Regions from separate parts of the Specibacter sp. BI4 genome, predicted to be linked through region 1. Evidence: riboswitches for the same ligand, from Rfam matches in the RefSeq annotation. Region 1 holds a riboswitch; the other holds the start of a gene.
What was found. Region 1 has a riboswitch for S-adenosylmethionine ahead of AC1L6K_RS16490 (bifunctional o-acetylhomoserine/o-acetylserine sulfhydrylase). Riboswitches for the same ligand answer to the same signal wherever they lie in the genome.

Region 1 (8,274 bases):
GCGTCGAACCTGCCAGCCAGCTTTTGTGCCTGATGGTCCAGGTAGCTTTCGATCTGGTACCTGCCCACAGCGGCAGTCCCGAGCCGCCCGTGGTTGATGGTGCCGCCGTCGTCCTGGGCCTTGCGGCCAAAGCGCGTCTCCATCTCCGTTTCTGAGCGGTACGTGATGTGGGCAATCCGTCGGGCGAGCCCCAGGCCTGAGGTGGGGGCTGCGCCGTCGTAATAATCCCCGCCGGCAAAGTTCGGGTCCTGGCGGATCGCCAGCACCTGGGCCTGGGCGAACGCAATTTGCTCGGCCGTACTGGCCGCGCACGACGCCACCACGGCGCAGCGCTGCACACGGCCGGGGTACGTGGCCGCCCACTCCAGCGCCCGCGCGCCCCCCATGGACCCGCCGATGACAGCGTGCCAGGAGCTGACACCAAGGATGTCGGCCAGGCGCGCCTCGGCGTGGACAGAGTCGCGGATGGTCACGAACGGGAAGCGGGAGCCGTACGGCCTGCCATCCCCGGCAATGCTGGACGGGCCGGTGGTGCCGTAGCACCCGCCCACGATGTTCGCGCACACAACAAAGAATTTGTCGGTGTCGATCACCGCGCCGGGCCCCACCAGGCCTTCCCACCATCCGTCTTCCTCGGAATCGCCGCGGCTGACGTGGGTGCTTCCGGTGAGGGCGTGTTGGATGAGCACGGCGTTGTCGCCGGCGGCGTTCAGTGTCCCCCAGCATTCAAAGGCCATTGTCACCGAGGGCAGCACGCCTCCGGCCTCCAGCGGCAGTGCGCCGATGTGGACCGAACGCAGCACCCCGCCGCCCTGGCCGACGGCGGCTGACCACGAACTGCCGGCCGGCTCGGGTGTGCCGGTTTCAATGTCGGGGGTCACCACCTTGGGCTCCGCTGCCGTCTTGATTACGTGGCCCATTCAGCTCACGGACGATTTTGCGGTGCGGAACCCGGCTTCAAGGTCGGCGATGATGTCGGCAACATTTTCCAGGCCCACGGAGAGTCGCACCAGTCCCGGGCGCACGCCGGCGGCAAGCTGCTGTTCGGGGGAAAGCTGCGCGTGCGTGGTGGACGCCGGGTGGATGACCAGGGATCGCACGTCGCCCAGGTTGGCAACGTGGGAGTGCAGTTCCAGGCCGTCAACAAAGCGCTTGCCGGCTTCCGCCCCGCCCTTGATGTCAAAGGAGACGATGGCGCCGATGCCCTTGGGCCCGTATTTGCGTCCGCGCTCAAACCAGGGGCTGGAGGGGATTCCCGCGTAGGCCACGGCCTCCACGTTTTCGTTCTTTTCAAGCCATTCGGCCACCGTCACGGCGTTGCTGACGTGGCGTTCAACGCGCAGGCTCAGCGTCTCGATGCCCTGGGCGATGAGGAAGGCGTTGAACGGTGAGATGGCGGAGCCGAGGTCGCGCAGCAGCTGCACGCGCGCCTTGAGGATGTAGGCCAGGTTGGCGCCGAGAGCGCTGCCAACGCCGAGGTCGCGGGCGAACACCAGGCCGTTGTAGGTTTCGTCAGGGGTGTTGAAGCCGGGGAACTTCTCCGGGTCGGCAGCGAAGTCGAACTTGCCGCCGTCGACAATCACGCCGCCAATGGCGGTGCCGTGCCCGCCCAGGTACTTGGTGGCCGAGTGGATGACGATGTCGGCACCCCATTCCAGCGGACGGAGCAGGTACGGGGTGGCAAGGGTGTTGTCAACGATCAGCGGCACGCCGGCCTCGTGGGCAATGGTGCTGATGTTTTCCAGGTCGAGGACGTCCTGGCGGGGGTTGGACACCGTCTCGCCGAAGAATGCCTTGGTGTTTGGGCGGACCGAGGAGCGCCATTCGTCCAGGTTGTCGGGGTCGGAGACAAACGTGACCTCGATGCCGAGCCGCTTCAGCGTGTGTGCGAGCAGGTTGAACGTGCCGCCGTAGACGCTCGGGCTGGAGACGATGTGGTCCCCGGCCTCGGCCACGTTGAGGATGGCGAAGGTTGTTGCGGCCTGGCCCGAGGCGAGCAGCAGGGCACCGACACCGCCTTCAAGGTTGGCAACCCGCTGCTCCACGGCATCCGTGGTGGGGTTGCCGATGCGGGTGTAGATGGGCTCCAGCTCGGCGAGGGCGAACCGTGCGGCTGCGCTTTCGGCCGACGGGAACACAAACGACGTCGTCTGGTAGATGGGCAGGGCCCGCGCACCGGTGGCGGCGTCCGGCTGCTGGCCTACGTGGATCTGACGGGTTTCAAATGACCAACCGTTACTCATGGATGGATTCCTTCACACTAGAGGCCTGCAACAAAACCCTCCGGCACTGACTGCCCGGAGGGCCCTGAAATCTATGGCCCGCGCTTGCACCGGAACCGGTCGGTTCGATGCCAGGTCCTCACCCGGGGCACCCCACCGCGGAAGGAGGGTTGCCGGTCAGCAAGCCGGGGCTGTGCGCTGACACTCATGACCTGCATCCAGTGTGGAAGAAACCCCGCAATGCCGCAAGATTGTGACAACTTTATGACTTAAGCGAAGAACTGCTTGATTTTTGGCCCAAAAGGTGGCTTGCGCTGAACAAGCGGCTGGCCCCGTGGTGTTTCGAAGCAGTTCAGGCCTGCATGAGCGCGCATCTGCGGAGCGGGGAGCGGAAGCGGCAGGATGCAGGCACGGACGACGCCGGACACGCACCTGCCAGCGCCCGCCCCCTGCCGCCGGGCTGCTTCGGAACGCTGATGGGCCCGGACCCGGACCTACTTGCCAAGTCCCGCCCGGCGCAGCGCCTCGGCCATGGCGGTGTCGGCCGACGGCGCAGCGGTGTTGGGGCGGCCCTGCGCACCGGCACCCCGGGGACCCTGACCCGGCCCCTGCTTGGTGCCCTGCTGACTACCCGGCCCTCGTCCGCGGCCATCGGTCCCGCCGCCCTTCGGCGAGGGACGCCCGGAAGTCCGGGGGCCGGCGTCGGGCTTCCCTGGCTGGGAAGATCCTGCCTTGGCACCGGCCCCCACCTCGTCATCCAGGCGCAGGGTCAGGGAGATGCGCTTGCGTTCGGGCTCCACCTCAAGGACCTTCACACGCACGACCTGGCCGGACTTGACCACCGCGTGTGGATCGGAAACGAAGGAATTGCTCATGGCTGAGACGTGGACAAGTCCGTCCTGGTGCACGCCAATGTCAACAAAGGCGCCAAACGCCGCCACATTGGAGACCGTTCCTTCCAGGATCATGCCCGGGCGCAGGTCGGTGATTTTCTCGATGCCGTCGGTGAAGGTGGCCGTTTCAAAGCGGGGGCGGGGGTCGCGGCCGGGCTTTTGCAGCTCGGCAACGATGTCCTGCACCGTGGGCAGGCCAAAGCTGCCGTCGACAAATTCGGCCGGGTTCACGGAAGCAGCGGCACCCACTCCCCCGGAGATTTCCGCCGTCGACGCACCCACCGCGGCGAGGATCTTGCGCGCCACGCCATAAGCCTCGGGGTGCACGCTGGACGCGTCGAGCGGCTCCGCTCCCCCGCTGATCCGCAGGAACCCGGCGCACTGTTCAAAGGCCTTCGGGCCAAGCCGGGCAACCTTGAGCAGTTCGCGGCGCTTGGTGAAGGGTCCATGTTCGTTCCTGTGGGCCACAATGTTTTCGCTCAACAGCGGTCCGACGCCGGCCACCCTCGCCAGCAGCGCGGGAGACGCGGTGTTGAGGTCCACGCCGACGGCGTTCACACAGTCCTCCACCACGGCGCCCAGTGAGCGTTCAAGTTTCGCCGGGGTGAGGTCGTGCTGGTACTGGCCCACACCAATCGATTTGGGGTCGATCTTCACCAATTCGGCCAGCGGATCCTGCAGGCGCCGCGCAATGGACACGGCCCCGCGCAGGGACACGTCCATGCCTGGCAGCTCGGCGCTGGCCAGCGCGGAGGCGGAATACACCGAGGCGCCGGCCTCGGACACCACCAGCTTCGTGACCAGGCGGTCCGGCGCCAGCCGCTTGAGCTCGGCGACCAGTTCGGCCGCCAGCTTGTCTGTTTCCCGGCTGGCGGTGCCGTTGCCGATGGCGACCAGCTCAACGCCATGGCGTTGCGACAGGGACACCAGCGTGGCCAAGGCTTCGTTCCAGCGCTTGGCCGGCGCGTGGGGATAGATGGTGTCGGTGGCCGCGACCTTGCCGGTGCCGTCCACGATGGCGACTTTGGTGCCCGTGCGCAGCCCCGGGTCGAGACCCAGCGTGGCGCGGTTTCCTGCCGGCGCGGCCAAAAGCACGTCGCGCAGATTGGCGGCGAAAACCCGCACCGATTCCTCTTCCGCGCTTTGGAACAGCCGCACACGCAGGTCCACTGAGAGGCGGGTCAGGATGCGGGTGCGCCATGCGAGCCGGGCGCTGGTCATGAGCCAGGAGTCGGCCGCCCTGCCGGATTCGGTGATGCCCAGGGAATGGGCGACGGCGCTTTCATAGCGGGAACGCGCCTGGGCCTGGGCGTCTGCATCACGGGGGTCGGCCTCGGCTAAGTCCAGCGACAGCACGCCTTCCTTTTCGCCGCGCAGCAACGCCAACACGCGGTGGCCGGGCAGGGTGTGCGGAGGCTGGGCAAAGTCAAAGTAATCCTTGAACTTTTCACCGTCCACGGACTTTCCGGCCTTCGCCGAGGAGCGCAGCCGGCCCGTCTTCCAGAGTTTCTCGCGCAGCCCGCCCACGAGCACGGCGTCCTGGCCGGCGCGTTCAATCAAGATGGCGCGGGCGCCGGCCAGTGCGTCGTCGGCGTTCGCCACACCGCGGGCGTTGTCGACAAAGGCATCCGCTTCGACAGCAGGGAATCTGGACGGATCGGCCAGCAACGCATCCAGCAGGGGTTCCAGTCCCGCCTCACGGGCAGCATCAGCCTTGGTCTTGCGGGTTGATTTGTACGGCAGGTACAGATCTTCAAGGTCGGATTTGGTGGCGGCCGCATCGATGGAACGGCGCAACTCCGCTGTCAACTTGGCCAGGCCGTGGATGGTCTCGAGCACCGTCACTCGGCGGGCCTCGAGCTCGCGCAGGTACCGCAGCCGCTCCTCCAGGTCGCGGAGCTGGGCATCGTCCAGGGTCCCCGTGGCCTCTTTTCTGTACCGGGCAATGAAGGGGACGCTGGCGCCGTCGTCCATCAAGGCAATCGCGGCGCGAACCTGGGCCTGCCGGACACCCAGCTCCGCGGCAATGGCGGCACTGATGCGGTCCTCCCGGGCGGCAGGGGTGGGCAGGGACAACGGGGTGTTTCCAGAATCAGTCACCCCTCAATTCTGCCCCACGGGCGGCGCCGCCGGATCCGCACGAGATCTGACGTCCCATGTGGCTTAGGGCACGCTAAGTCGAGAGCCTGATCACAAAGTGCCAAGATGAAGCTATGCGAATGGACCATGTTTCTTACGCCAGTGAATCAGATGGATTGGCCGCCACCACGGAGCGAATCGCGACGGCCCTCGGGGTCAAGGCTGTGAAGGGTGGAATCCACCCGCGCTTCGGCACACGCAATATGATCATCCCCCTCACGGACCACCACTATCTGGAAATTGTCGAGTGCCTCAACCACCCGGCATCGGACAAGGCACCCTTCGGCCAGGCCGTGCAGGCACGCTCCGCAGCCGGTGGCGGCTGGATGGGCTGGTGCGTCGCCGTGGACGATCTCGTCCCCTTTGAGGAGCGCCTCGGCCGCAGCGCCGTCCCCGGCAACCGCAAGTTCCCGGACGGCCAGGAATTGATCTGGCAGCAGATCGGCATCAAGGGCCTCATCGCCGACCCACAGGTCCCCTACATGCTCAAGTGGGAGGGTGATCCGGCCCTGCACCCGTCGCAGGCGCGCCCCTCCACCGTCAGGCTTTCCTCGCTCACCATCGCCGGCAGCGCCGAACGCGTCACCGAGTGGCTGGGCGAACCTGTCGAGGCGCCGCTGGAGGACGTTGACGTGGAGTGGATCGCCCCACGCGGCACCCCGGGTATCATGTCAGTCACCTTTGAGACGGCCGGCGGCCCCGTCACGATCTAGCTTTTGCCTTTCACGGGCCCACGATCGCAGGGTTCCCCGGCCGAGGCTGGGGTTCGGTTGGGGAACGACGTCGGCACCCTCCCCTTGTGGGCGGGTGCCGTTTTCGTTGGCCTGGGCAAGTACGAGCACGGCACCGATGGCCGCCGAGCTCCGGCCAAGGACGGCGGAACGGGGTCGATCCGGACAGCTTTCACGGTCCCGGGGGCCATCGTGGTCATTCGCCCATGGCCGGCCGGGATCGAATGACCACAGCAGCCCCCGGGGCCCTCAGGACGGCGGCGCGGAGGCTGTTTCAGCCGCCAAATCCCAGTGCCGGGCCCAGCGTGAACGCGGCGATGTCAACCAGGGCGTGCGCCACCACCAGCGGAGCCACCCGTCCGTACTTCTTGTACACCCAGCCAAACAGCAGCCCCATCGCGAAGTTGCCAATGAACGGACCGAAGCCCTGGTAGAGGTGGTAGCTGGCGCGCAGCAGGGCGCTGAGCAGGATTGCCGCCCACACACCCAGCCCAATCTTCTCCAGGCGCCCCAGCAGGTAGCCGTTCAGGATGACTTCCTCCAGGACGCCCGCACGGATGGCCGACATCACCAGCACGGGCACAGTCCACCAATACTGGTCCAGGGCGCTGGGAATGATCTCGGTGGTGACGCCCATCGCCCGCCCGGCGGCGTACAGGCCCAGCGACGGCACGCCAATGACCACCAGCAGCCCCAGCGCCCCCAGGCCGTCGCGGAGGGGGTGCCGCCAGTCCAGGCCGATGCGTCGAAAGACGGATTTTCCGGGTTCGGCCAGCAGGTAAAACACCAGCATGACAGGGACCAGCGCGAAGAAGATGTCCAAAATTTGGTACGTGAAGTCAAAAATTTCCCGGTTGTTGCGCACCGCGTTGAGCGTTGAAGTGCCCTCCGCAATCGGCGCCCGGCTCATCTTGTCCAGCAGCGACACCACCGAGTACACGGCCGACTGCCCCAGCGAGACCCCCAGCACCAGGAGCACCTCGATGATGAGCCGCCGTTGGGATTTGGCGCCCCAGCCCTGATGGTCGACGCCGGACCCGGCACCCGGGCCGGGCCGGGCCGGGACCTGGCTGCCGACGTCGTGCTTGGAAGCGGAAGGCACTGATTCAGTCATATGGCAATCATGCCCGCCCCGGACCAAAAGCGCACAGGGGGCACACGCCCGCGCGGGCCCGGGCCCGGCTTCCGGGCTGGGGGAACGGTTGGCGATAGGCTCGGTAACATGAGCGCCCCACGCCAGATCATCATGGTCCGCCACGGACAGTCGGCGGCCAACGTTGACCAGACCATTTACAACCGGATTCCCGACTACCGGATCCCGCTGACCGAGCTGGGCATCGCCCAGGCCAGGGAGGCCGGGGAGAAGGTCCGACGGCAGCTGGACGGGCAGAAGGTGCGTGTGTACGTGTCGCCTTATTTGCGGGCGTACCAGACCCTTGAAGCCATGGACCTGGGCGATCTCGTGGCGACCACAGTGGAGGAGCCGCGCCTGCGCGAGCAGGACTGGGCGAACTTCCAAAACCCTGCTGAGATCGCCGACCAAAAGGAACTGCGCAACGCCTACGGACATTTTTTCTACAGGTTTCGCGAGGGTGAATCCGGTTCGGATGTGTATGACAGGGTGTCGTCCTTCATGGAAACCTTGTTCAGGCATTGGTCCGGGAACGATTCCGTGCCGAACATCCTGCTCGTCACCCACGGGCTGACAATGCGCTTGTTTTGCATGCGCTGGTTCCACTGGTCGGTGGAGTACTTTGAATCGCTGAACAATCCCGGGAATGCCGAAACCCGCACGCTGCTGCGGGACGGCGAAAAGTATTTCCTTGACACCGAGTTTGCGCAGTGGACCGAGGCTGAACCGACCAAGACCGTATTGGATGCCCCCGAGCATATTTGGTGAGCCGGACCGCTCCCGGCCGGGCCTGCAGCACCAGCCCCGCACCACGTCGCCCGTCGCATTAGGCCACACCGGGCTGGCCTAATTATTATTTTCGGGCCGGCAAAGGGTAACCTGTCCTAAGTACAGGGGCACACCCCAGTTGAAACGTCGACGGAACACCGGAGTATTTGGGTGCTTGCAACATTGGTCATCGGCCTGCGGGAAGGCCTTGAGGCTGCCCTCATCGTGGGCATGATTGCGGCGTTCCTGCGCCGCAACGGCATCCCGCTCAAGCCCATGTGGCTCGGTGTTGGTGCGGCTGTCTTCCTGAGCGCGCTCGTCGGCATCATCCTTGAAATCGTGTCGGCGGCGCTCCCCCAGCAACAGCAGGAAGCCATGGAGACCGTCAT
Region 2 (8,274 bases), 1.9 Mb from region 1:
TGCGCGGACACCTGGGCGGGCTGCCGCCGGCAGTGAACCTGGAGCGGGAGCGTGAATTGGGTGCGATCCTGATCAATGCCTCACGCGACGGCATGATCGATTCCGCCCATGACCTCTCCGAAGGCGGCCTCGCGGCAGCCCTGGTTGAGTCGGCACTGCGCTTCAACACCGGCGCCCGGGTGGCCTTGGATGAAGTTGCCGCCCGTGACGGTGTTGACACCTTCACCTTGCTGTTCTCCGAGACTCAGGGACGCGCCATTGTGGCCGTTCCGCGCAGCGAAGAGGTCCGTTTCAACGACATGTGCACGGCACGCCGCTTCCCGGTCTCCCGCATCGGCGTTGTTGACGCAGCCGGCGATGCCCTGGACATCCAGGGGTTGTTCACCGCACCGCTGGATGAGCTTCGCGAAGCACATGAGGGCACCCTGCCGAAGTACTTCGGCTAGCACCGAAAACTAGCACCGGCAAAAGGAACCCCGGCCAACTCTCCCTTGAGATGGCCGGGGTTCCTTGCTGTCCGGGCGCCGGGACGCCATGCGCCGGGTGTCCCGGCTAAAAGCCGCCCGCCAGCGTGCGGGCTGCCTGCTGGTAGGAACGGGTGACGCCGGCCTGGGTGAGCTTGGTGACCGGGGAGCCAAGCGTGTAGATGAATCCGGCGGGCTTGCTGAACGCCAACAGCCTGAAGTGGACGCCGCCGTCGGACGTCTGCATTGCAATGAATGCCTCCTCACCCAGTGCCGGGTGTCCTGGCAGGGTGCCGTAGCCAAAGCCCGCCATGGTTGCGTCAGCCCCGTCGGGGCCTGTCAGTGTTTGGGGCTCCAACGTCCACACCACTTCGCACGGCACCGGCAGTCGAAGGCGGCCCACCCCAAAACCACTGACAACCCGGGCACCAACAACGGCCCGGGGCGGTGCCGTGACCTGCAGGCCCGCACGCCGCTGAATTTGCCAGGTCATGATGCCTTCGGCCAGGGCTGCAAAGGCCTCGGCGCCCTGCCCCACGAGGATGGACTTGTCCACGTGGTCAAATCCCTTGGGCCATGCTGCGGCGTCGGCGGGTTTTTGCGCCATCAGCCGGGTCAGGCCAAGGCAGGGATAGTCAAGACGGCGACGGTCAGCTTTTGGCAACACGTGCACTCCATTTCAAGGCGGTTTGTTGTTTCTTGGGCAGGCCGTCCACCACAAGGTCGTAGGAATCCTCCAGCATGTCCAGCACCATGTCCGCGTCCACCGCCGTGCAGTCCACGGTGTTCCAGTGCCGCTTGTTCAGGTGGTAGCCGGGGATGATGCCTGGGTTGGCGGTGCGCAACTGCGCAGCCAACAGCGGATCGCATTTCAAGCTGATGGACAGCTCCGGCCCGTTGAGGTCGCCCAGGGCAAACACCTTGCCGGTGCGTTGTTCGCCGCCGCTGGTTGCCTTGACCTTGAACACGCTGGTCTCGGGCCCGAAGGGGAAGTCTTCGTAGGCGCCGGCCAGGGCCAGCGCGGCAGCTCGCAAGGACTCTGCACTGAGGCTCACGGCAGCATCCGCCCTTCTTCGCCGGACGGTGCCGGCCCGGACGTTTCCGAACCGGACGTTTCCGGCCCGGTCGCCGCGGCGCTGAGCACTGCGTAGCTCAGCATCGCGAACTCTCCATGTTTGCTGGCGGCGCTCAGCTTGAGTCTGTCGGCCCCCACATTGCGCGGCAGCAGCGGCGCCCCGCCAACCAGTGCAGCCGGGGCGATCGTGACGACGAGTTCATCCAGTGCGCCAAGATCCAGGAACTGCCCGGCCAGGTCGCCGCCGCCGACCACCCACACGTCAAGGTCGCCCGAAGCGTCCTTGATCTCTTCCAGCACATCGGCGACCGGGCCGTTGACGAAGCGCACATCCGCCCCTTCAGGCACTGGCAGCGTCCGGGAGGTGAAAACGTAGGTGGGCTTGCTTCCGTAGTACTGCTGCCATTTGGCGGGCTCAGCCAGCAGGTTCTCCGCCTTGAGGATCCATTCGTAGGTGGAGGAACCCTCCACGAAGACGCCCATGGTGTCCATGAACCCCGCGATGTCCGGCCCGTCAGTGTCGTCAACGGCAAAAAGCCAGTCCAGCGAGTGGTTCCGGTCCGCCAGAAAGCCGTTCAGGGTTGCCGCCGTGTAGTAAACAATGCGCGTCATGGCATCAACGCTACCCGGTGAACAGCCCGGCGGCACGTGCCGGAACCAGGGCCGCCCCGCTATGTGGTGGCCAGGTAGTCCTCAAGCAGCACAACCTTGAGCCCGGCAGCCTTTTGCGCCCGCAGAAAAGCGCCCAGATCGTCCGGGAACTCCGGCCGGAAGTGCATCAGGACAATGTCCCCCGGCCGCAGCCCGGCCCCGATCTGGTAGTCCATGCCACCGGCGTTGGCCTTGGCTTCCCAGTCGATGACTGCCTTCATGCCGCACTCCGCCACAGCCTGTCGGGTGGCCTGCGTGTAGGGCCCGCCGGGTGGCCGGAAGAACACGGGCCGGCGTCCGTACTGCTGTTCCTCGTAATCGGCCATCGCACAGATCTCGGCTTTTTGCTGCTCGTAGCTCAACTTGATGAAGCCCAAATCATGGGTCATGGTGTGATTCTCGATCAAGTGCCCGGCCGCCACATATTTCTGGTAATGCTGCGGATCGCCTGCAATGAAGGCGTGTGTCAGGAACAGTGACGCCTTGATGCCGCTCTCCTCCAGCAGCGCCAGGTCCGAGTCCCGCCTCACGGCGCCGTCGTCGATGGTCAGGAACACCACCATTTGCTCGGTGGGCACCTTTGTCAGCACCGGGGCCAGACCATTTTCGATGGGTGGCAGCACATAGTCCGGTACGATCCCGTCGAGGGTGCTGACCCGCCCCGTCACCGGATCGACCGCCGGCGTGATTGGGGCAGTGTCCGACGCCGGAGCTTCCGTCGGGTCCGCCGCACCAGTTTTCGCCGTGGTCGCCGGGGCTGACGGGGCCGCCGTCGCGCTGCTGCCCGCAGTCCCGGTGGTGGCAGCCGCCGCGGCTGCATCCCCGGCCGGGCCGGCCGTTGCGGCGACCCACCAGAGGCCGCCGACCACCAGCGCAACGGCCAATGCGACGATGAACAACCCCATCCAGCGCTGCCGGTGGCGGGAACGGTCAAGGTGCTGCGGCATGTCTTCCTTCCGGGCGTTCAGTGTGGGGGGCCACCGGCCGAGGGTGCCCGGAGACGCGCGGCCCTGTGATTTGCGCCATGGTCCGAGCATAATCCCGAGCCGCAGGGATGGCGCCAGTCCCCTCGGCGATTTGCCGACGGGAACTGCCGGCCGGACCCCGGGCGTCACATCCGGCAGACAATTTTTTGCCGGGCGTTTCCGGGCGCTAGGCTGACACACATCCCATCCAGAGCGGCCGAGAGACCTGGCTTGTTGACGCCGCAGCAACCATCCAATGCCCGCCGAATTGATGCGGCGGGCCAAGGTACGGTGCTACCGCCAGAAACGATGGAAAGGAAACCAATCGTGTCTTTAAATACCACCCACATCCGCACCAGCCATGCGGGTTCGCTGCCCCGCACCCCTGCCCTGCTCGCCGCCAATGAGGTGAAGGAAGCCGATGGTGCCACGGCGGAATTTGAGTTGCTGCTGGAGGAGTCCGTCGTTGACGTGGTGGCACGCCAACAAGCCACCGGAATTGACATCGTCAACGACGGCGAATTCGGTCATGCCATGTCCACCGCCGTCGATTACGGCGCCTGGTGGTCCTACTCCTTTGCCCGCATGGGCGGACTGGAGCTGGATGCGGACCAGAAATGGGCTGTTGACGCCGTCGAGTCGACGCCCGGCAACGTTGCACTGACGGGCTTTGTGCACCGCCGAGACCGTGCCATTTTTGCCGAGGCCTACAACGACCCCGCCTCCGGCATCTTCTCCGCCGGCGCAAAACTGTTCCCGAAATGCACCGGCCCGCTGGTCTACACCGGGCACGACGCCGTCGCCTCCGACATCAAGAATCTCACCACCGGAATGTCCCGGGCAAACGTCGCGGAAGGATTCGTGGCAGCCCTGTCCCCCGGCAGCGCCTCCCGCATTTCCAACGAATTTTATGCGACGGAGGAAGAATTCATCTACGCCTGTGCCGACGTGCTGCGGGAGGAATACACTGCCGTCATCAATGCCGGTCTGACACTTCAGATCGATGACCCCTCGATCGCGGAGAACTGGGACCAGATCACCCCGGCCCCGTCGGTTGAGGACTACCTCAAGTTCACCCAGATCAGGGTTGAGGCGTTGAACTACGCACTGCGCGGGCTGCCGGAGGACCAGATCCGTTTCCACCTGTGCTGGGGTTCCTGGCACGGCCCGCACACCACCGACCTGCCGTTCCCCGAGCTGGTTGGCACCATGCTCCAGATCAATGCTGGGTCGTATTCCTTCGAGGCTGCCAACGCCCGCCACGAACATGAGTGGAAAGTCTGGCAGGACACCAAGCTGCCCGAGGGCAAGTCAATTGTGCCCGGCATCGTCTCGCACGCAACGAACGTGGTTGAACACCCGGAGCTGGTGGCCGACCGGATTGAACGCTTTGCCTCAGTCGTGGGGCGTGAAAGCATCATCGCCTCCACGGATTGCGGCCTGGGCGGCCGCGTCCATCCACAGATTGCCGCAGCCAAGCTGTCGGCCCTTGGGGACGGCGCCCGCCTGGCCAGCAAGCGTCTCTGGAAATAGTCCGGCTCCGCAATGGCGGCAGTGCTGGGTTGTGGCCCACCATTGCCGCCAGGGTGGGGCGGCTAAAGGCCCAGTGCCGCAGCCTCAATTTTGGGGCAGGTGTCCATGACGACATCCAGGCCGGCGTCCGCTGCCCGCTGTGCCGCCGCCTCGTCAATGACGCCCAGCTGCAGCCAGACGGCCCGGGCGCCCACGGCAATTGCCTGGTCAACCACGGCGCCCACCTTCGTGGAATTCACGAAACAGTCAACAACATCAATGCTTCCCGGGATCTCGGCCAGTGTTTTATAACCCTTGGCGCCGTGGACGTCGTCGCCCTTCAAGCTGACAGGGATGATCTCCTGGCCCAGGTGCCGCTGCAGAAACAAGGAGACGCCGACGGCGGCGCGGCGGGGGTTGCTGGACAATCCAACCACAGCCCAGCGGCCCGGCGTCGTCAGCAGGCGGCGAATGGTTGCGGGGTCGTTTGCATGTGCCATGATCTGAGCTTATGCCGTCCCTGCAGCGCTCGGCCAATTGAATTGTTACGCTCCGCGAACCGCGGCAGGCCATCCAATTTCTGCCGGTCCGGTGCGGGGACCTAGTCTAAAGGTGACCATCCCGAGCGGCTGAGAGATCTGGCTCAACGACGCCGCAGCAACCCTGGTCGGCACCCTTCCCGGGTGTTGATACCGGCAGGGTGCTACCGCCAGCACCGATGGAGTGTTCCCATGTCTGCTTTGCTTTCGCCACCCGCACCAGCCTCCCCGGCAGTCTCCGATCCGCAGGGCACGGCCGCCATGCCGGTGTCCTTTCAGGACCTGGGCCGTTCCTTTGGCTCCGGGGCCGGCACCCACACAGTGCTCCGCAATGTCTCCTTTGACGTGCGAGCCGGAGAAATCGTCGCCTTGCTCGGACCCTCCGGCTGTGGGAAATCCACCCTTCTGCGTGCCGTCGCCGGGCTCGATGCCCCGAGCGCCGGCACCGTCTCCATCGACGGAACGGCCGTGTCCGGCATCGATTCGCGCTGTGCCGTGGCATTCCAGGAGCCCCGCCTGCTGCCATGGAAGTCGATCGCCGGGAACGTGGCGATTGGTGTGCCCACCAGCGCCGACGCCACCCGCAGCCGCCAAACGGTGCAAAACCTGCTCAAACTGGTGGGCCTGTCAGATTTCGCCGGGCACAGGCCGCGGGAGGTCTCCGGCGGCATGGCACAACGGGCGTCCCTGGCCCGTGCCCTCGCCCGCAATCCAGGCGTTTTGCTGCTGGATGAGCCCTTCGGCGCCTTGGACGCCCTGACCCGGATTACGATGCAGGATCTGCTGCTGGACGTGCACGCCGCCGAGCCGGCAACTGTCCTGCTGGTCACCCACGACGTTGACGAGGCGCTGCAGCTTGCCGACCGCATCATCCTGCTCGGCTCCGACGGGAGCGGCCGCGCCGGGTCGACCATTGTGCGCACGGTGGACGTGCCCGGCCCGCGACCCCGCAACCGGGCGTCAACGGAGCTGGCCGGGCTGCGCAGTTCGCTGTTGGCCAGCCTCGGCGTCGACGGCCACTAACCTCCCCATTCCAGCGCTCCCGCACTTTCACCACCGCAACCATTTTTAGGACCATCATGCCTGTTTCACGCTCTGTCAACCGCCGCTCCTTCCTGAGCGTCGCAGCCGCCGTCTCCACGCTCGCCCTGGCCGGCTGCGCCGGTGAAAACGCAGCCTTCGACGCCGCCGGCAACAGCGGCGGATCCGGCACGCTGACCCTCGACTTTGCCACCTACAACCCGCTGAGCCTCGTCATCAAGGAAAAGGGCTGGCTGGAGGCGACCTTGGCGGACAAGGGCGTCACGGTGAAGTGGCTGCAGTCGGCAGGTTCAAACAAGGCCAACGAGGCCCTGCGCGCCGGAGCCGTCGATGTCGGTTCCACCGCGGGTTCCGCGGCGCTGCTGGCCCGCGCCAACGGCTCACCCATCAAGACCATCTCTCTCTACTCCCAGCCCGAATGGGCGGCACTGGTTACCGCCAAGGGCTCCGCCATCACCTCGGTTGCCGATCTCAAGGGCAAGTCGGTGGCCGCAACCAAGGGCACCGATCCGTACTTCTTCCTGGTCCAGGCACTGGAAGAGGCCGGCCTGAGCACCAAGGACGTGACAGTGGAGAACCTCCAGCATGCCGACGGCCGCGCAGCCCTGGCGAACGGTTCCGTCGACGCCTGGTCCGGTTTGGATCCCATCATGGCCACAGCCGAACAAGAAGGCGCCACACTCTTCTACCGGAATCTGGATTTCAACACCTACGGTTTCCTCAACGCCACCGAGTCGTTCCTGAAGGAAAAGCCCGAACTGGCGCAGACAGTTGTCGACGCCTACGAAAAGGCCCGCGTCTGGGCTGCGGCCAACCCCGAAGAAACGGCACAAATCCTCGCCGACGCCGCAGGACTCAAGCCGGCAGTGGCCAAAACCGTCATTCTCGAGCGCAGCAACCTCGACGTGTCCGGGATTCCCGGGGACAAGCAGCGCGCCGTGCTGGCAAAGATCGGGCCCACCTTTGTGGAGCTCGGCGACGTCAAGACACAGGCTGAGGTCGACACCGCCCTGGAAACCCTCCTGGATGATTCCCTGGCCGTGAAGGCAAATCCCGATTCGATCAAGGAATCCTGATGACAGCCACCACCACGACGACCGCGCGCCGCAACTGGTCTGGCCGGAACCTGGCCAACGGCTGGGCCCGGCTGGGTCTGGGCCTGCTGCTGCCGGCCCTGATATTGCTGGCCTGGCAGCTGAGCACGGCCGCCGGACTCTTCTCACCCGTCCAGCTGCCGGCACCCCGGGCCGTGCTTGAGGCCGGGACCGAGCTCATCGGGCGCAACGAACTGTTCGGCCATGTGGCGATCTCCACGCAGCGGGTGCTCATCGGATTTGTTGCCGGCGCCGCCCTGGGTATTTCACTTGGCGCCCTGGTTGGGCTCTCCAAGGCCGCCGAGGTGTTGCTGGGCCCCACGATCGGCGCCTTGCGGGCCGTCCCGTCACTGGCATGGGTGCCGCTGCTGATCCTGTGGATGAAAATCGGCGAGGACTCAAAGGTCACCTTGATTGTGATTGGGGCGTTTTTCCCGGTGTTCACCACTGTGTCCCTGGCCCTGCGCCACGTGGACAAAAACCTTGTGGAGGCCGCCCGCGCCTTTGGCCTGAAGGGCATCAAGCTGTTGACCACAGTGCAATTGCCGGCAGTCGTCCCGGCCATCTTCTCCGGGCTGCGCCTGGCCCTGGCCCAGGCCTGGCTGTTCCTGGTTGCTGCCGAACTGATCGCCTCCTCCATGGGGCTGGGCTTCCTGTTGACGGATTCACAAAACAACGGCCGCACCGACAGACTGCTCCTGGCCATCGTGCTGCTGGCAGTTCTCGGCAAGGCCACCGACGCCCTGCTGGGCCTGGCGGAGAAATGGGCTGTGCGCAAATGGTCATGACAACGGAAACAAGCGAAACGAACCGCCTCGATTTTTGGGCGGCCGCGGCCGGCCGGCTCGACTGGGCCCAACCCTGGCACACCGTCCACACCTCAACACCGGCAGACCCGGCAGCCAGGCGCGGACCGGAGATCCGCTGGTTCGA

Region 2: it holds a riboswitch for S-adenosylmethionine, as region 1 does, so the genes downstream of both, AC1L6K_RS03915 (ABC transporter ATP-binding protein) here and AC1L6K_RS16490 (bifunctional o-acetylhomoserine/o-acetylserine sulfhydrylase) in region 1, are expected to answer to the same signal.

The regions. Positions count from the first base shown of each region.
Region 1 covers NZ_CM155265.1:3,593,760-3,602,033, forward strand. Annotated here, with positions in the region: gene metX (homoserine O-acetyltransferase MetX) at 1-920, opposite strand, end outside; gene AC1L6K_RS16490 (bifunctional o-acetylhomoserine/o-acetylserine sulfhydrylase) at 921-2,243, opposite strand; SAM riboswitch class IV at 2,319-2,435, opposite strand; gene AC1L6K_RS16495 (Tex family protein) at 2,717-5,215, opposite strand; gene AC1L6K_RS16500 (VOC family protein) at 5,329-5,967, shown strand; gene AC1L6K_RS16505 (CPBP family intramembrane glutamic endopeptidase) at 6,260-7,099, opposite strand; gene AC1L6K_RS16510 (histidine phosphatase family protein) at 7,208-7,885, shown strand; gene efeU (iron uptake transporter permease EfeU) at 8,057-8,274, shown strand, end outside.
Region 2 covers NZ_CM155265.1:828,063-836,336, reverse strand. Annotated here, with positions in the region: gene purL (phosphoribosylformylglycinamidine synthase subunit PurL) at 1-446, shown strand, start outside; gene AC1L6K_RS03945 (DUF1990 family protein) at 553-1,131, opposite strand; gene AC1L6K_RS03940 (MmcQ/YjbR family DNA-binding protein) at 1,115-1,519, opposite strand; gene AC1L6K_RS03935 (dihydrofolate reductase family protein) at 1,516-2,151, opposite strand; gene AC1L6K_RS03930 (polysaccharide deacetylase family protein) at 2,211-3,137, opposite strand; SAM riboswitch class I at 3,357-3,471, shown strand; gene AC1L6K_RS03925 (cobalamin-independent methionine synthase II family protein) at 3,483-4,688, shown strand; gene AC1L6K_RS03920 (CoA-binding protein) at 4,751-5,167, opposite strand; SAM riboswitch class I at 5,281-5,392, shown strand; gene AC1L6K_RS03915 (ABC transporter ATP-binding protein) at 5,399-6,229, shown strand; gene AC1L6K_RS03910 (aliphatic sulfonate ABC transporter substrate-binding protein) at 6,286-7,323, shown strand; gene AC1L6K_RS03905 (ABC transporter permease) at 7,323-8,129, shown strand; gene AC1L6K_RS03900 (acetate--CoA ligase) at 8,126-8,274, shown strand, end outside.